DNA from 2 places in the uncultured Planococcus sp. genome. Region 1 is predicted to be linked to the other one. Evidence: predicted binding sites of a transcription regulator. Region 1 holds the regulator's gene; the other holds the start of a gene.
The links. Region 1 encodes LexA, which represses DNA repair genes until DNA is damaged. Its sites were predicted from a motif close to CGAACATATGTTCG; they were not measured.
Positions count from the first base shown of each region.

Region 2: parE (DNA topoisomerase IV subunit B) is a predicted target of LexA. The motif match lies at 2,189-2,202, and genes of this name have one in related genera.

Region 1 is NZ_CANMXD010000004.1:311,519-321,544, reverse strand. Features, by position in the region: gene hfq (RNA chaperone Hfq) at 1-19, shown strand, start outside; gene Q0785_RS08225 (rhodanese-like domain-containing protein) at 870-1,169, shown strand; gene Q0785_RS08220 (trimeric intracellular cation channel family protein) at 1,294-1,899, opposite strand; gene Q0785_RS08215 (methionine gamma-lyase family protein) at 2,009-3,235, shown strand; gene Q0785_RS08210 (MerR family transcriptional regulator) at 3,363-3,749, shown strand; gene glnA (type I glutamate--ammonia ligase) at 3,791-5,125, shown strand; gene Q0785_RS08200 (hypothetical protein) at 5,431-5,559, shown strand; gene Q0785_RS08195 (Na-translocating system protein MpsC family protein) at 5,743-6,438, shown strand; gene Q0785_RS08190 (hypothetical protein) at 6,736-6,924, shown strand; gene Q0785_RS08185 (hypothetical protein) at 7,088-7,507, shown strand; gene Q0785_RS08180 (hypothetical protein) at 7,571-7,765, shown strand; gene Q0785_RS08175 (class I SAM-dependent methyltransferase) at 7,863-8,597, shown strand; gene lexA (transcriptional repressor LexA) at 8,666-9,286, opposite strand; gene Q0785_RS08165 (LysM peptidoglycan-binding domain-containing protein) at 9,452-9,769, shown strand; gene Q0785_RS08160 (recombinase family protein) at 9,766-10,026, shown strand, end outside.
Region 2 is NZ_CANMXD010000005.1:225,873-235,898, reverse strand. Features, by position in the region: gene Q0785_RS09755 (thioesterase family protein) at 1-342, shown strand, start outside; gene Q0785_RS09750 (hypothetical protein) at 326-634, shown strand; gene Q0785_RS09745 (HesB/YadR/YfhF family protein) at 650-940, opposite strand; gene plsY (glycerol-3-phosphate 1-O-acyltransferase PlsY) at 963-1,553, opposite strand; gene Q0785_RS09735 (CoA-binding protein) at 1,684-2,097, shown strand; gene parE (DNA topoisomerase IV subunit B) at 2,217-4,187, shown strand; gene parC (DNA topoisomerase IV subunit A) at 4,184-6,610, shown strand; gene ilvA (threonine ammonia-lyase IlvA) at 6,904-8,193, shown strand; gene Q0785_RS09715 (DNA-3-methyladenine glycosylase I) at 8,328-8,891, shown strand; gene Q0785_RS09710 (fructose-1,6-bisphosphatase) at 9,440-10,026, shown strand, end outside.

The DNA.
Region 1 (10,026 bases):
GATTGAGCACGAAGAGTAGAATGGATTCCGGACTGCAGCTGCAGTCCGGTTTTTTGTTATGTTTTAGGGTTGCTTTTGTTGTCAGTCTACACGGCTGCTTGCGTTTTCTCGGTGTCCAGACTCCAGCGCCCAGCTCTTTGGGTCATAAGCCAGCCCAGCTGTGCGGCTGAAAATAAGCCGCTTCGCCAATCTGTCTTATGCCCGGCAGAGCTACACGGGCGCTTCCGCTTTTCTGGTTGTCCAGCTCCAGCAGCCAGCCCCTCGGGGTAATAAGTCCCTCCGGCAATGCAGCTGAAGAGATGCTGCACAGCCAAAGTGCCTTATGCCTGTCGGACCTACATGGCTGCTTGCGCTTTTCTCGGTGTCCAGACTCCAGCGCCCAGCTCTTTGGGTCATAAGCCAGCCCAGCTGTGCGGCTGAAAATAAGCCGCTTCGCCGATCTGTCTTATGCCCGGCAGAGCTACACGGGCGCTTCCGCTTTTCTGGTTGTCCAGCTCCAACGGCCAACTCCTCGGATCATAAGCCACTCTGGCTGTGCGGCACAAAACGCCGCTTCGCCAGACCGTCTAAACCTTATTGCTCCTGCAGCACTTTGTGCTTCGTCGCAAAGAGGTGGCTCAAACTACCTTTGAGCCACCTCTTGCCTGTCGGAGCTGAACGGCCGTTTCCGCTTTTCAGTGTCCAGCTTCAGCACCCAGCCCCTCGGGGTCATAAGTCGCTCCGGCAATGCGGCTGAAGGGATGCCGCACAGCCGGAGCGACTTATGCCTGTCGGGCCTAAACGGGTGCTTACGCTTTTCAGGTTGACAGCAAGCTTTTTGGAGTATAGCATTTTCAGATGAATAGGATTTTAATTCAGGAGGCGTATCCATGAAAACCATTACAGCAGATGAATTGCAAGAACGAGTAGAAGCTGGAGAAGAATTGAACATCATTGATGTTCGTGAGGACGACGAAGTAGCTGCAGGAATGATTCCTGGAGCCAAACATATCCCTCTTGGTGAAATTGCAGAACGCACAGGGGAATTGGATGCAGGAACGGAATATTATATGGTTTGCCGTGCAGGCCGCCGCAGCGAAATGGCTTGTGGTATTTTAGAGTCAAACGACATCAATACGATTAATGTTGAAGGCGGAATGACTGCCTGGAATGGCGAAACAATCGCATAAAAGATCATAAAAACAGACCGTTCGGCATATGCCAAGCGGTCTGTTTTTATGATTGATAACATATATTGTTTCAACTCTTCATGGGAGTTCAGACATTTGAGCTGGCCGGATACTTAGGTTTAAGCTACGAAATCTGGATTTTGCGTGCCGGCAATCGCCATTTGAAGGTATAGGACAGGATTCGCAGGATAGTGATCAAGACAAACAAAGAATAAAGCATCAAATCGGAATTGGCTAGATTAAAGCTGATGAACAGTCCCGCCAATGCTGCCCATACAGCATAAATTTCCGATTTCAGAACAAGAGGTTTTCTTCCAGCCAATAAATCACGGATAATTCCTCCGCCGGACCCTGTTAGTACAGCTGCCACTACCACAGCGAAGAGCGGCAATTCAAGTTCAACCGCATAGATGGCTCCTTGAACGGCAAAGGCTGATAATCCTATGGCATCAAAAAAATGTCCCCAGCGATTCCAGTGGCCAAGCAATTTATGGGGAAATAAGAAAACAACCGTAATCGAGATAAGGGCAAGTTGTAACATGAATTCCTGTTCCCATAGAGCCGAAACGGGTACTCCAATCAATAAATTCCGGATGGCGCCTCCACCAAAGGCGGTGACAACGCCAAGAAGGTAAACGCCGAAGATATCATATTCTTCTTCCATCGCGATAATTGCACCGGATACTGCAAAAGCAATCGTACCGATGGCGCTCAGTACTTCCCAAGCCATAAGCCTTATTCCTCCTTAACATACAACTCTATGAATTGTAGCAGAATTTGACGCTATTTCAAGTCATGCCGCATAATAGAAAGAGAAATTGAAGAGAATGGAGAATTACATGCTTACAACGATAAAAACGATAGAAGAAACGATTCAGGCCCAGCTGCAGCTGGCCGATGAAACGGCTTACGTAAATCAGAAAAAAGTGTTGGAGGCTTTCCACAGACAACGCGTCAGCGATCATCATTTCAAACCATCAACTGGATATGGCTATGACGATGAAGGACGGGATACGCTTGAACGGGTATATGCGGATGTTTTTAAAGCGGAAGCCGCTCTTGTCCGTCCGCAGATCATCTCGGGAACCCACGCCATTACCATCTCATTGTTCGGTGTGCTGCGTCCTGGAGATGAGTTGCTTTATCTAACAGGAAAACCCTACGATACACTGGACTCCATCGTATCCGGCGGTGAAAAGGATACAGGTTCCCTGAAGGACTTCGGCATCAGCTACCAGCACGTGGAACTGGACACGGATAATAACATCGACTGGTCAGCTGCAGAAAAAGCGATCAGCAGCCAGACGAAAGTGATTGCGATTCAGCGTTCCAGAGGTTATGATACACGCCCTTCCTTTACGATAGAAGAAATCGGTGAAATGGTTTTAAATATTCGCCGCCTCAAACCTGAAGCCATCATTTTTGTCGATAATTGTTATGGTGAGTTTGTGGAACAGCAAGAGCCAATTGAAGTTGGGGCGGATTTGATTGCCGGTTCCCTTATCAAAAATCCGGGTGGCGGCCTGGCGAAAATTGGAGGCTATATCGCTGGCAGAAAAGATTTAATCGAAAAATGCGGTTATCGCATGACTTCACCGGGTATAGGGGCAGAGGCAGGTGCATCATTGAATGCATTGCCAGATATGTACCAGGGCTTCTTCATGGCTCCCCATATCGTCTCTCAAGCTTTAAAAGGGGCAATCTTTACGTCAGCCTTATTGGAACGGGCTGGGATGAAAACGACACCCCATTGGAGCGATAAGCGGACAGACTTGATCCAATCCGTATCATTCCAAACGGCTGATCAGATGATTGCCTTTTGCCAAACCATCCAGGCGAGCTCGCCGGTCAATGCCCAATTCAAACCAGAAGCGGCCTATATGCCAGGCTATGAAGATGATGTCATCATGGCAGCAGGTACATTTGTCCAAGGTTCCAGCATAGAGCTGACAGCAGACGGGCCGATCCGGCCTCCTTATACAGCTTTTGTCCAGGGCGGACTCACATACGAGCACGTAAAAATTGCGGTGCTGAATTCAGTGGAGTCTCTAAAAAAACTGAAATGAATCCAATTTAATTTCCGTATCATTTTTACGGAAATTTTTTATGTTAGAAAACATAACATTCATTTGACAAATAATCTAACATGATATATGCTGTAAGAGTAGTAATTATTTGAAATGGGTGAATCTTATGACGAACCGGGTAAGACGGACGATGCCGCTTTTGCCGATCAGCATCGTAATGCAGCTGACGGAATTGACAGCGAGACAAATTCGTTATTATGAAGAGCATGATTTAATCAGCCCTGCCCGAACAGAAGGCAATAAGCGTATGTTTTCATTGAACGACGTCGATACCCTGCTTGAAATTAAGGACTACCTGGATCAAGGGCTTAATATTGCAGGCATCAAGAAAATATACGATATGAGAGAAACGCCTGCAAACGAAAAGCTGGAGCCGAAAAACTTAAGCGATGCGGAGCTGCGAAAGTTGCTGCATGAAGAGTTGAAGCACCAGGCAAGACCCGTAGAAAGAGGCGGCTTCAGACAAAGTGATTTATCCCGTTTCTTTAATTGAAATGGGCTTACATACTACATTCATAGGAGAGTGAAGAGAACATGGGCAAGTATTCAAAAGAAGACATTCAACGATTAGTAAAAGAAGAGAACGTTAATTTTATTCGTCTGCAATTTACCGATATTCTTGGGGTCATCAAAAACGTTGAAATACCGACATCCCAATTGGACAAAGCACTCGATAACAAAATGATGTTTGATGGATCTTCTATCGATGGATTTGTACGCATCGAAGAATCTGATATGTATTTATTCCCTGACCTGGATACATGGGTGGTATTCCCTTGGATCACTGGTAAAGGAAAAGTAGCTCGTTTAATCTGTGACATATACAGCCCGGACGGCACGCCATTCCCTGGAGATCCGCGTACGAATTTAAAGCGTGTATTGAAGGATATGGAAGAGCTTGGATTCACACATTTCAATCTTGGGCCAGAACCTGAATTCTTCCTGTTCAAACTTGATGAAAGAGGCGAACCGTCTCTTGAATTGAATGACCACGGTGGATATTTTGACTTGGCACCAATGGACCTTGGTGAGAACTGCCGACGCGACATCGTTCTTGAACTGGAGGAAATGGGCTTTGAAATCGAAGCTTCCCACCACGAAGTAGCACCAGGGCAACACGAAATCGACTTTAAATACGCAGATGCCATTAGAGCATGTGATGAAATCCAAACTTTTAAATTGGTCGTTAAGACGATTGCCCGTAAACACGGACTTCACGCAACATTCATGCCGAAGCCATTATTCGGAGTCAGCGGTTCAGGAATGCATATGAACCTTTCCTTGTTCGACGGAGACCGCAACACATTCCTTGATGAAGACGGCGACATGAAATTGAGTGAGACAGCTTACCAATTCATAGCTGGAATCATTGAACATGCTAAAGGCTTTACCGCGGTAACCAACCCGCTTGTAAACTCGTACAAACGTCTAGTACCTGGTTACGAAGCGCCTTGTTACATCGCTTGGTCCGGCCAAAACCGCAGTCCGTTAGTGCGTATTCCGGCATCACGCGGCTTGTCTACACGTGTAGAAGTGCGTTCAGTCGATCCGGCAGCGAACCCATACTTAGCGATGGCTGTTCTTTTAGGGGCTGGTCTTGATGGAATCCGCAAGAAAATGACTCCGCCAAAAGCGGTGGATCGCAATATCTATGCGATGAACCAAAAAGAGCGTGAAGCAGTTGGTATCGAAGATCTTCCAAGCACTCTTCACAATGCTTTGCAGGAACTTCAAAAAGATGAAGTCATGACTAAAGCGTTAGGCGAACATATCTTAAACAACTTCGTCGAAGCGAAAGAAATTGAGTGGGACATGTTCCGCACAAGCGTCCACCCTTGGGAACGTGAGCAATACTTGAAAATGTATTAATATAAATGGATGGAAACCGTTGGAGCTTAAGAGCTCCAACGGTTTTTTCTGTTTTCATTAGAAAATCAAAGTGGGAAATATGTATGGAAAATTTGCATAATTATCCGATTTCTAGATTGAATAGTTTTCCGAAATCGAAGATGGCTGAATAAAAGACTGAAATTTAAATAAGAGAGAAACTTATGGGTGTGTTCATGCGACTAATTGTAAACAATCCAATTCAATGGATCTTGGAAAGAGTTGTTATCCCGTACTTTATTCTGATAATCGACTATATTGCTGATACGTAAAGAGGAGGAGAAATCATGTTCATGATTTTAAATGCAGCTGTTATTTCACTCTGGATCACCTCACTTATCGCTTTTGGAAGTGGCTACATCCGCTACAATAAGAAGGAACGGGCTTATGAGAAAAGGCAAAGAGCTGATTCCTGATCAGCAGACGGGTTTAGTGGATTACTGAATACTATGGTATAGTACACAAGCTTCTGACACTACGTATCAAGAGATTAGCACTAGTATTAGCGTAGTAAGCGCGATTAATAGTAGTCACTGCGAAACTCCTGTATGGTTGATAGAATGGAAAGAATTCTATCTTCCATTCAGAGGGGTATTAAAATGGTAAAAGAGCAGGAAAAGACGATTGAAGCTATTATCAGCAGGTTTTCGTCAACGATTTTGCGTTCTCATTTCGGCAAGGGTCCAAAGTCGGTTTATGTCAATATCGTTCACCCCTTTATTTGTATACAAATAAGAGAGTTTTTATCACCAATGGAAAAAATTCTTCTCAGTAAAAATGAAGGCACCAAGGTTCTCGAACTGAGAGATTTATTAATGGAAGAAATTGAGCAAGAATTTAAAATAAACTTTTGGAAAGAAGCAAATCTAGATATTAAAGAACTTTATGCCGATTGGAATTTAAATCAAAAATCCGGTATGATTCTAGCGATCCTTAAAGAGGGGGACATAGAGAAGAAGCCATGGCCAAGCGAAGTGGATGAGAAAAAACTTCTTGATGAAATCATCAAAATAAGTGAAATCGGACAAAAAGAGCCCGGTTCCACTGAGCTCTTCTGGTTGGGGGAAAGAACACTGTTAATAAGGCGAATAGAGATATTCACTCTTCTTGAGAAGGAACTTATTAATCTGGGGTTTTCAGAAACGCTGAAACTTGCAAAACGGCCATTGGAATATAAACTTTTTAAACAATCTACATTAGAGAAGATATTGAAACGGCCGATAGATGATATTTATGTCGACTGGAACTTTAATGAAGATAAAGGATATGCAGTATTGGCCTTACAAAAGAAATAATAAGGATTTTGAGCATCTCTTCGGAGGTGCTTTTGTTTTGGAAAAACGAATTCTTACAATAAGGCTGCCCTAATTTAGTGATTGACCAGAATAACCAGCTGAAAAATAATAGGTCTACAGCAACGTAATGGAAAAAAGGAATGATAAAAATCAACCTAACAGAACAATAATGAAATCAAAAAATGGTTTACAGGCTGAATTTTAAGGTTATAATTAATTGCAGCCAAAAATTTTAATAACTCATACTGAATTTTCCTTCGGATGAACTGAAGGAAGATTTTGTGGGAGGGGATTAAATTGAGGAAAATTCAAGGACTTTCAAATTTAGTAGACTATTTGGAATCAGTAAATTATCCACTGGCTGCAGAGCAGATTACAGATTTAATGTCGAAAAGAAAGATTCCGCATCGCAAAGCATATCAGGATATTGTGATCTTTAACTTGGAGCACATAGACTGGTGGATTGCTGAGCAGCAGAAACGATGATTTTGTAAGGAATATGCTTAATTGAAAGAAAAGAGCCTTGGGTTTAGTTCTGAAAAGAATTAAACCCGAGGTTTTCTTTTTTTTATGGTAACTTTATACACTTTTGTCCGTCTACTGTTATAATAATCTAAAAGCGAAGGAGAATTCGGCTATGCGCTTTCTAATGACAATCATTATCTTTTTAATATTTTTTTCATTTGCTGGGATCGGCATCTATGTTATAGGTCCGGATTTTTCGGCGGATCGCCTGGTTGCTGAAGCGACTGAAGAACTGCGGAATAGCGGCCAGATGGAAAAAATAGTGGAGTATGTAGAAAATGACCCTCAAATGCTTGAGTACATAGAAGAGGCACAAGTTGCTGAACAAAAAAGTGAGACTTTACCGTTTCAGACAACTGGAGATGCCGCAGGAACAGTCATTAAAAAGGTAGGGATAACAGACTTGGCTAAAATGAAGTCTGGTGTTGAAGATGGCTCGATGTCTGCTGACGAAGTGATCCAAAAACTTGAAGAAGATTTAAATGAAGAAGAACTGCTTGCTCTTAAAGTCATTGTTTATAAGGAATTATACAAACAGCAATAATATTACATGTATGATAGACTGTTTCACGAAGACAAAGTAAATAGATAGAAGGAGGCCATTGCTATGAAGTCGTTTCAAGTAGAATTTAATTTTGATGAGGGAAATACATTTATTCATAACGTCCAGGCAGTAGATAAAGAGTCGGCATTAAGCAAAATCCCTTCCAATGGTACTTATGAAATTTCCGATCCGGAAACGGGTAATATTTATCGCATCACCATCAATTTGGTTAAATATATAAAAGTCAGCGAATTGTAGAAGATTTCTTTTCTATAAGCCGCGCGGTAGGTGCTGCTTATGCAGCATCTTTTTTTGAGCTGAAAAGTAACTGTAAATCGAATTATGGAGGGATACGATGAAATACGAAGGTTCCAGTGCATACGAAGAAAAGGATTTTTTAGAAAGTTTCCTGCAAAGAAGAAATCGGCTTGAAAGTCCTAACAACAGCATTGAAAAGCCGGTCATCTATGAACTGCTGGGAGTATTTCAGAATAAGCGGGTATTGGATCTGGGGTGCGGAGATGCCTTGTTCGGAAAAGAGCTGCTGGAGTCTGGAGCTCTGCACTATCATGGGGTGGAAGGGTCGGAACAAATGTGCAGATTGGCATCGGTAAATTTAACAGGGCTAGATGCACAGATCACGAAGTCCACGATGGAAGGGTTCGACTTTCCGGAAAGTGAATATGATATCATCGCTTCCCGTTTAGCGATGCATTACTTGCCTGAAGTGGATCAGGTATTCCGAAACATCCATATGTCGTTAAAAGACAACGGGAGATTTGTGTTCAGTGTCCAGCATCCGTTGACGACTTCTTCTTTTGAAAGCAAAAAAAACGGTGATAAAAGAGGCAGTTGGATTGTAGATGAATATTTCGATGAAGGGGTGCGGCAGGAGCCATGGATCGATAAAATAGTGGTGAAACATCATCGAACCATCGAAAGTTATTTCTCGGCACTGACAAAAGCAGGATTTACAGTTACTGGTCTGCAGGAAGGGAAGCCGAAACCTCAATATTTCGAAGAGGAACAGGAGTACATCAGGAGAAAAAGAATTCCTGTAGTTTTAGCGTTCAGCTGCATGAAACGGTAAATCGGAAGTCAAGTCTACATAATAAAAATACAAAAAACCACCGGGGAATTTTCCCGGTGGTTTTTTGTTTAATGGATTTGGCGATAAACTCCAACGACTTTACCGAGAATCGAAACTTGATCCACAATGATTGGATCCATCGATGAATTCTCCGGCTGAAGGCGGAAGTAACTATCTTCGCGGAAGAAACGTTTGACTGTTGCTTCGTCTTCTGCAGTCATCGCGACAACAATATCTCCGTTATTAGCAGTTTGCTGCTGCTTCACAATGACATAATCACCATTTAAAATTCCGGCTTCAATCATACTTTCACCCATGATTTCCAGCATGAAGATGTGATCATCTTCTGTGCCATAGCTTTGGGGAAGAGGGAAGTATTCTTCTACATTTTCAATTGCCGTAATCGGGATACCGGCAGTTACCTTACCGATTAACGGTACATGTAATACAGGACTTTTATCAATAAGCGCTTCATCAGTGCTGATAACTTCAATTGCTCTGGGTTTTGTTGGGTCGCGACGGATCAGGCCTTTGCTTTCAAGGCGAGCCAGATGGCCATGTACGGTCGAACTGGATGCCAGACCGACTGCCTCCCCGATTTCACGCACGGATGGCGGATAGCCTTTTAAGCGGACTTCTTCTTTTATAAACGACAATATGTCTTCTTGGCGTTTGGATACTTTTTTCAACAGTTTCACCTCATTTGAGTAATACTACTTGATTTCTACCAATAGTATACCAACTCGGGCAGTGAAATGCAAACATAGGTTCGAATATTATTCTTGACAAAAACACCTGTTCGCATTAATATGAGAACATACATTCCGAACACTCATTCCCAGGAGGCGATTTATTTGACGATCATCCGACAAAATTCTTACTTAATCTTGTTTTTTGCTTTAATTATGGTGTTTACTTTTTATGCGATCCTGTCCCATAATACAAACAGTGCACAAATGAGCCAAGTTGAAATAGAAGAAGGCGACACACTCTGGACATTAGCTGAATCGTTCAGTGGCACAACCCCCCATCATGAATGGATAGAAGAGATTATGAAAGAGAATAACCTTTCAACTTCTAAAATCATCGCCGGGCAATTACTCAAGATTCCCAGTGATCATTTAAGATTTGCTCCTGATGAGACCAGTAAATTTGCAGGTGATGCTGAATGAAGAAAAACGCATTAATTTATTGCCGTGTCAGCACGACCAAAGATACACAGGAATCTTCCTTAGAGAGACAGGAAGAAGAACTGATGAAGTTTGCGTATGAACAATCCTATAAAGTAGATGGTGTTTTTACCGATCAGCACAGCGGCTACGAGATGGATCGCGATGGTCTGTTGGAAATGCTCAACAGCATCAAGACGGATAAAGTCGATGCTGTGTTCATACAGGATGAAACACGCCTAGGCCGGGGCCATGCACGC
Region 2 (10,026 bases), on a different contig from region 1:
CGCACCAAACTGATTGAAGATCTGGGATTCACGTATGCGGGAATGGAAAAAGACGGTTACTTATCGCCAGTTACCGATATCTCCATTCAATATAAAGCGGCTCTCCGTTACGGACAGAAAGCCTATGTCCGGACCTGGGTTGAGGAGCACGGGCGCCTGCGGACCAAATACGGCTATGAAATCGTCCATGAAGACGGTGCGATTGCTGCAACCGCAACATCCGAGCACGTAGTAGTCAAAAAAGAGTCGTTCCGTCCGGTTTCCATCAAAAAAATCTATCCGGAATGGCATGAAAAATACGAAGAGATCAAAAGGCAGGCAGCCGATGGCGTTCGGAATTAAGCGGGACGAGCTGGAGCGCTGGAAACAGGGAGTCGCCAAGGGACAGATTTCATTTTTGACCCATTACTGGGTGGATGAGCGCTTTCCGGGATGCAGTACGGTCACCAAAGTCGGTTGCTGCGATTTGGATAAGCTGGAGACATGGGGCAAGCAGTATGGTCTGCAGCGTGAATGGATGGATTTGCGCGGCAATTACCCGCATTTTGACTTGTTCGGCGATCGCCAAAAGGCTATTCTGCAGCGGGAAGGGCAATTGGAGCAACTGAATAAACTGCAAAATAAAAAAGCATGAATAGCTCATGCTTTTTTATTTTGTATATGAATAATCAAGTTCGTGCAAGTCATCATTGACGCTGACCTGTAGATTGTGACCGTCAAAATACCAGACATCGGTTTGTTCAATAAAGTAGGTGACTTTGTTCTGTTCCACCTGGACAGCCATTTCATACGGCTGATCTTTGGTTACACCCAATGAAAATCCAGGCTGCAGCTTGCTGGAACCACCGTAGCGGACGAAAAAGCGAACTGCTTCTCCAGGAGCCACTTCCATTTCTTGTTTAAACCAATCGAGTGCGTCTTGACTAATGTTAATCTGCATATCACACGTCCTTCCACTGGGGTTACCAGTTGATTTTCGGCTCAGTTCCTGCGCGGATCCGGGAAATATTGGCCCGATGGCGGAAAATGATGAACAAAGCCAGAATGTATATGACAATCATAAACAGGTAGTCTCCCGTATAGATCCCGTAAAAAGTCGTATAGATGATGAAAACGACAGCCAGGATAATAGAAGACAACGACACCATTTTCGTGATCTTCAAAGCGATGAGCAGCACTGCCACCGCCATGATGAACAATGGCCATTGATAGCCGAGAAGGATACCGCCTGAAGTCGCAACTGCTTTGCCGCCTTTAAATTTAGCGAACACCGGATAGATGTGGCCAATGACTGCGATGACCCCGAGCAGCAGCGGGTGAATGTCAGTTGCGATGTAGAGGGGAATCAGCGTTGCGGCCGTCCCTTTCAGGATATCCAGCAGCGTGACGGCAATTCCGGCTTTCTTCCCGAGTGTCCGGAATGTGTTGGTTGCGCCTAAATTTCCGCTTCCTTGTGTGCGGATGTCCGTGTTGTAAAATAGTTTCCCGACCCATAAGGCAGACGGAATCGAGCCGAGCAGGTAAGCGAGTAGAATGGGAAGCAGTATAGTCATCATGAACTCCTTTAAAACAACCTTATTTTGTAGTATCAGTTTACCATGACTGAAGTTCTTTGAACAATAGATGCCAAATTATTCAACAGGCAGGACGAATTCGTGTATGATAGAATAAAAAGGACAGGTGATGATCTTGAACAATCCTAGCCGAGAAGAAATCAAAAACGTACTCGACAATGCGAAAACAATTGCTGTAATCGGCCTGAGCCCGAATCCAAGCCGAACTTCGCATATCGTTTCGGAAGCCATGCAACGGGCCGGTTACCGCATCATCCCAGTCAATCCGCAGGCAGATACTGTACTGGGTGAAAAAAGTTACGCCTCTTTGAGTGAAATTCCAGAAAAAGTGGATATCGTCAACGTTTTCCGGCGCAGTGAGTTTTTAGAAGATATCGCTGAAGAGTTCATGAAAATCGATTGTCCAGTGTTCTGGACACAATTAAATGTAGTTGATGAAGACGTATTCAATCGCTTGGCTGATGCAGGTTACACAGTCATTATGGACCGTTGCATCAAAGTGGAACACGCCATTCTGAAATAAGGCATTACTGCTAAAGGGCGCTCAGCGCTCTTTTTCTATGAAGTTTGACAGATGAGTACGAAATAGAATACGATTAAGAGAGATCATTATGCGAACAAATGTTTGTTGGAGGGAATTAGATGGCTAAAATTCAAAATACGGCATACAACGAAGAAGCAATTCAGGTACTCGAAGGCTTAGATGCCGTTAGAAAGCGTCCGGGGATGTATATCGGGTCGACGGATACACGCGGGCTTCACCACTTGGTCTATGAGATTGTCGATAACTCGGTCGATGAAGCGCTTGCAGGATACGGAGACAGAATTACTGTAACCATCCATGAAGACAACAGCATCAGTGTCCGGGATTATGGACGCGGCATGCCTACAGGAATGCACCGAAGCGGAAAACCCACTCCGGAAGTGATTCTGACGGTTCTCCATGCCGGAGGGAAATTCGGCCAGGGCGGCTATAAGACAAGTGGAGGCCTTCATGGCGTCGGTGCATCGGTCGTTAATGCTTTATCCGAATTTCTGGAAGTGACGATTTACCGTGACGGCAAAAAGTACCGCCAACGATTTGAAAACGGCGGCAAGCCGGCCACGACGCTTGAAGAAATCGGATCGACAAAAGAAAGTGGTACCATGATCCACTTTTTGCCGGATGAAGCTATTTTTTCCGTGTCCAAATACAATTATGAAACGCTTTCCGAACGTCTGCGCGAGTCTGCTTTCCTGTTGAAGGGGCTGAAGATCGAGTTGTTCGACCAACGGACAGAAGCAAAGGACATTTTTCACTATGAAACCGGCATTGAAGCGTTTGTATCTTACCTGAACGAGGAAAAAGACGTGCTGCACCCAGTAGCCTATATCGAAGGGCAGCAGGACGAAATGGAGATTGAATTTTCGTTCCAGTTCAACGATGGCTATTCCGAAACGATCCTGTCGTTTGTCAACAACGTCCGGACCCGCGATGGTGGTACCCACGAAACCGGCGCAAAAGCGGCCATGACACGCGTCTTCAATGACTATGCCAGAAAAATCAACTTGCTGAAGGAAAAAGACAAAAACCTTGAAGGCTCCGACATCCGCGAAGGATTGGCAGCCATCGTTTCCGTCCGCATCCCCGAAGGCATGCTGCAATTTGAAGGACAGACTAAAAGCAAGCTTGGAACCAGTGAAGCAAGAAGCATCGTCGATTCAGTCGTGTCCCAAAAATTGATGTATTTCCTGGAAGAAAATGCTGATCTCAGCGCTTCTTTGGTGCGGAAAGCAATTCGTGCGTCACAGGCTCGAGTGGCCGCCAGAAAAGCGCGCGAAGACGCGCGAAACGGCAAAAAGCGCAAGAAATCGGACGCGTTGCTGTCCGGTAAATTGACGCCTGCCCAATCCCGCAACGCCTCGAAGAACGAATTATACCTGGTGGAGGGAGACTCGGCCGGCGGTTCTGCCAAACAAGGGCGCGACCGGACCTTCCAGGCTATCCTGCCGCTGCGCGGGAAAGTCGTCAACACGGAAAAAGCGAAACTCGAGGAAATCATGAAGAACGAAGAGATTTCAACCATCATCCACGCGATTGGCGGAGGGGTATCTTCCGATTTTTCAATCGACGACATCGCCTACAATAAAATCATCATCATGACCGATGCAGATACGGATGGAGCGCATATCCAAGTGCTGCTGCTGACGTTCTTCTTCCGGTATATGAAGCCACTGATCGAGGCTGGAAAAGTGTTTATCGCGCTTCCGCCGCTATACAAGGTTTCCAAAGGCATCGGCAAAAAAGAAGTGGTCGACTACGCTTGGACAGAATCGGATTTGGATGCATCGATCCAAAAAGTCGGTAAAGGCTATACACTGCAGCGCTACAAAGGTTTGGGTGAGATGAACGCAGACCAGTTATGGGAAACGACCATGAACCCAGAATCCCGTACATTGATCCGGGTTACGATTGAAGACAGTGCACGCGCAGAACGCGGCATCACTACCTTGATGGGTGATAAAGTGGAACCGCGGCGCAGATGGATCGAAAACAACGTCGACTTCGGACTTGAAGAAGACAGCAATATTCTTGAAAATGATTTGATTCACGCTGAGGAGGAACTTGTATGACACAAACCGAAAGATTTCAGGATTTGCCACTGGAAGAAGTAATCGGCGATCGGTTTGGCCGTTACAGTAAATACATTATCCAGGACCGGGCATTGCCGGACGCACGTGACGGGTTGAAACCTGTTCAGCGCCGTATTTTATATGCAATGTACCACGAGGGCAACACCAATGATAAAGCGTTCCGTAAATCGGCTAAAACCGTCGGTAACGTCATCGGTAACTACCATCCACACGGAGACAGCTCTGTCTACGAGGCGATGGTGCGCTTGAGCCAGGATTGGAAAATCCGACACATGCTCGTTGAAATGCACGGCAATAACGGCTCGATGGACGGCGATTCGCCTGCTGCGATGCGTTACACTGAAGCCCGTCTATCTGCTATTTCATCTGAACTGCTACGGGACATCAATAAAGGCACCGTGGATTTCATCCCAAACTTTGATGATTCTGATATGGAACCGACTGTTTTGCCGGCTCGATTCCCGAACCTTCTGGTCAACGGGTCGACCGGTATTTCTGCCGGCTATGCCACCGATATCCCGCCGCATGCCCTTCACGAAGTACTCGATGCGGTATTGATGCGCATGGATAACCCACAAGCGACAGTCGCGGAACTGATGACCGTCATTAAAGGACCGGATTTCCCGACCGGCGGCATCATCCAGGGAGTGGATGGCATCCGTAAAGCTTATGAAACCGGCAAAGGCAAAATCATTGTCCGTTCAAAAGCCCGGGTGGAACCGTTAAAAGGCGGAAAAGAACAGATCGTCATTACAGAAATCCCTTTTGAAGTCAATAAAGCCAATATGATCAAAAAAATTGACGACCACCGGTTCGACCGCAAGCTTGAAGGCATTTCCGAAGTACGGGATGAATCGGACAGAAGCGGATTGCGGATTGTCATTGAATTGAAGAAAGATGTCCAGGCAAACGGAATTTTGAGCTATCTCTATAAAAATACCGATCTGCAGGTCAGCTACAACTTCAATATGGTGGCCATCTACAAACGCCGTCCGACAATGATGACATTGCAGACGATGCTGGATGCCTATATCGAGCATCAGAAAGAAGTTATCACCAAGCGTTCTGAGTTCGATCTGCAAAAAGCCAGTGATCGTATGCATATTGTGGAAGGCTTGATGAAAGCTCTATCGATTCTGGACAAAGTGATCAAGACCATCCGTTCTTCAAAAGATAAACGCGATGCCAAAAATAACCTGATTGAGTCATTCGATTTCTCGGAAGCACAGTCGGAAGCGATTGTCTCCCTGCAACTATACCGTTTGACCAATACGGACATCACGGAACTGCAAAAAGAAGAAAACGATCTGAAAAAATTGATCGCTGAATTGACAGGGATACTGACCAGTTCAACAAAATTAAAAAATGTCATCAAGAAAGAATTGGCAAACATACGCAAGCAATTTGCAGAACCGCGCCGATCCGTCATTGAAGATAAAATTGAAGAAATCACTATTACACGCGAAATCATGATCCCAAGCGAAGAAGTGGTAGTAACCGTAACCAAAGAAGGGTATGTCAAGCGGACCAGTACACGTTCTCATGCCGCTTCAAACGGCAAGGACTTCGCGATGAAAGAAACGGATTATCTGCTGTTCGAAGGCAACTTAAATACGCAGCATACCATTCTGATATTCACCACTGCAGGAAACTTTGTTTACCAGCCGATCAATGAATTGCCTGATATCAAATGGAAAGACCTTGGCCAGCATTTATCCAGCATCGTGCAATTGGATGCCAATGAATCCATCCTTGCGGTGTATCCGTTTGAAAACTTCGATGCAGAAGCCAGCATCCTGACGGTCTCTAAATTAGGGCAGGTCAAACGTTCAGCGTTGAAGGATTATCATATTCAGCGTTATTCACGTGCTATTAAGACGATGAACCTGAAGTCGGGCGATGCGATGATTTATGCGGGATTGGTGACGAAGGAAACCGAATTGTTCATAGGGACTAAGCAAGCCTATGGGGTACGTTTCCCACTGGAGGAAGTTCCGCTTACCGGACTTCGTACCGGGGGTGTCAAAGGCATCAATCTGAAAGATGCGGATGAAGCAGTGTCCGCTGTTATGATCGACCCGGAAGTGAAGCAGGAATTAGTCTTGATCACCCACCGCGGTGCGGCGAAGAAAATGAAGCTGCAGGAGTTTGAAAGCGGCAGCCGTGCAAAGCGGGGCGTCGTCATGCTCCGTGAGTTGAAATCGAATGCTCACCGTGTGGTTGCTGTAGTCGCTGCAACCGGTAAAGAAGAAATCATTCTGGAAACCGACAAAGGCGCACGCATTTCACTGATTGCCAATTCGTTGAAGAACGTGGACCGTTATTCAAATGGTTCCTTTATCGCGGATGAAGCAACAGATGGAAAAGTGGTTTCCGCTTATCGTGTCGAACTAAAAGAGTAATACTTATAACCCACCCTTTATTCAAAAGGGTGGGTTATTTTTATTCAAGTTATTCATTTTTCAGCCGAGCCATATTTGTTATTCATTAATATTCAATTGGAGAAATGGGAAATGTGCCATTCATTAAAATGAATAGTTAACAATCTTCCATTCTAATCTTTTGCAGGTGTATTTAAGTTCGATAAAGACAAGATGGAGAAAAACTTTTCATTGAATTGTCGCAATTTTCTTACCAAGTAAACGCTCTGATGTGTTAGAGTAGTGAGATAAATAAAAATAAGAAGGTGACATCTATGGCTAAGAGCAACATCACAGAGCTTGACAGGGAAGTAAAGCTATCTAGAGTATCGGTGGAAGAGATTATGGTGGCCAACCAGGCGCTCAAGGATGTCGTCAATAAAACTCCGTTGCAGAAAAATGAATTATTGTCCGCACGATATGAATGCAATGTCTATTTGAAGCGTGAGGATCTGCAAGTGGTTCGTTCCTTTAAACTGCGTGGAGCCTATAACTTCATCCGCAGCCTAAGCGCAGCAGACCGTGCTAAAGGCGTCGTCTGTGCCAGCGCCGGCAACCATGCGCAAGGTGTGGCCTACTCGTGCTTCGCACTCGGCATTGAAGGGAAGATTTTCATGCCATTGACGACTCCGCGCCAAAAAGTATCGCAGGTCAAGCGGTTTGGCGGAGACAAAGTATCGGTAGTATTGACGGGCGATACGTTTGACGATTCTTTCACTGCGGCGATGGACTACTGCACGGTGGAAGAAAAGGTGTTTGTCCATCCATTCAACGACAGCCGCATCATCGCTGGACAAGGGACAGTTGCGGTAGAAGTGCTGAATGATATGCAGGAGCGCGTCGATTATATGTTCTGCGCAATCGGAGGCGGCGGATTGGCGTCCGGCGTCGGGTCTTACTTGAAAGGAATCAGCCCTTCGACAAAACTGATCGGTGTGGAACCGGCCGGAGCTGCGGGGATGAAAGCTTCTCTAGCCAATGGACAGGTGACGCGTCTGGATACCATCGACACATTTGTCGATGGCGCTGCAGTCAAACAGGTCGGGGATCTTTCCATGGCCATCTGTTCAGATGTCTTGGACGACATCGCTCTGGTGCCCGAAGGTAAAGTCTGCACGACGATTTTGCAGCTGTATAACGAAAATGCCATCGTGGCGGAACCCGCTGGCGCATTATCCGTTGCAGCCCTTGATTTCTATAAAGATGACATCAAAGGAAAAAACGTTGTTTGCGTCATCAGTGGGGGCAATAATGACATTGAACGGATGCAGGAAATCAAAGAAAAATCTCTGATTTATGAGGGATTGAAGCATTATTTCATCGTCACTTTCCCGCAGCGTGCTGGAGCTCTCCGTAAATTTATGGAGCAGGTTCTTGGAGAAAATGATGACATCACCCATTTCGAATACACGAAACGGACAAACCGCGAAGAAGGACCGGTCTTGGTCGGAATCGAATTGAAGTGCCAGGAGGACTACGAGCCGCTCGTCAAACGCATGACAGAAAACGGTTTTCCATATAAAGACCTCAATAATGATTCTCTGCTGTTCAATTTATTGATCTAATGGCAGAGTTGACCTAGACGAAAGGGCGTTCACGATTAGTGGACGTCCTTTTCAGTATTCCGAAAAAGTCTATAAATGTGGAGGTTTCTCTTCAGTGGTATAGTGGAATCAACTACAGAAACGAGGTGGTATAGGTGGGAAATCGATGTTTATGGGCTCAAAGCAATGCCGTGATGCAAGCCTACCATGATGAAGAATGGTGCAGGCCCAGCCGGGAAGACCGCTATATTTTCGAAATGTTGATTCTGGAAGGTGCACAGGCCGGATTATCGTGGAATATTGTGTTATCAAAGCGCAAAGCCTATCAGGAAGCTTTCCATCAATTCGACGTTGATTATTGTACGGGGCTGTCGGATGCAGATCTTGTATCCATCAAAGAGAATTATCCTATAGTCAAGCACAGCGCAAAAATCCAATCTGTCCGTACCAACGCTCAGGCGGTACATAGCATTCAAAAGGAGTGGGGAAGTTTCGCTGATTTCCTATGGAGCTTTACAGATGGCGTACCGGTCCACAATAACTGGGAAACCGATGCACAGATTCCTGCGCAATCGCCGTTTTCTGTCCAGCTCAGCAAAGAATTGAAAAAGCGCGGCTTTAAATTTGTGGGACCGGTGACGACATATTCGTTTATGCAGGCAATCGGGATGGTCCATGACCATATCAATAGCTGTGACTATCGGATTGGTAATCAATAAACAACCGCAAATGACTGCTCTCAGGAGATGTGAGCCTTCAGTTTGGCGCTGGCCCTTTAAAATCCAGCAGGTTCTCCAAGTTTAAAAGATGATAAGAAGCAGGGAAGTGAAACCATCACTTTCTTGCTTCTTTTTTATCATCTACCGGACCGTCTGTTTCATCTGGGCACGTATAACGAGTTTCCTCGATGGGTTTCAGCCCGTTGTTCAAACGATTTCTTTTCAGTTCAGCCGGCTAATCTTTTTTCTACTAGAGCTTATGCGGTTTCTGCGGTAAACTGAATCATAAGGAAGACCATTTTTTTTCCCTTTTTGTTTATGGGGGTCTCAAATACTAAGAAAAAGCATCCTTTCTCTCTTTTGTAGATGAAAAAGAGGTGTATAATTTGTCTTATATCCAAATAAAACCATTTAATTGAGTGTATGTAAATGTTTATTTCAGTCAAAGTGACCAGGTTTCTGAACAAGTAATGGTATTTACAGTAACCGTCTTATTTTTTGCCGAACGGCAGAAAAATAAAACGAGTCGCGGAAGGAGATGTAGTATGTTGAACTTAAAATACTTGGATCTATTGGCGCAAAAATACGATAGTGAAGAAAAAGTTGCAACTGAAATCATCAATCTTGAGTCAATCCTTGATCTGCCTAAAGGAACCGAGCATTTTGTCAGCGATTTACACGGAGAATTCCAAGCTTTCCAGCATGTTCTGCGAAATGGCTCGGGAAATGTGAAAGTGAAGATCAAGGACTTGTTCAAAGATGAAATGAGCCAGAAAGAGCTCAACGAATTTGCGACATTAGTTTACTATCCGGAAGAAAAACTGCAGTTGATCAAAAGCAATTTCAGCAGTAAAGCGGAGTTGCAGGAATGGTACATAGAAATCATTGAACGGATGCTGAAACTCGTGTCCTATGCATCGTCCAAATACACACGTTCGAAACTGCGCAAAGCCCTGCCGAAGCAATTTGTTTATATTATCGAAGAGCTGCTGTACAAGACGGACGAGTTCAAAAATAAAAAAGAGTACTACGCCAAAATGGTGGATCAGATCATATCGCTCGGACAGGCCGACAAGCTGATCATCGGATTGGCTTACACGATGCAGCGTTTGACTGTGGATCATCTGCATGTAGT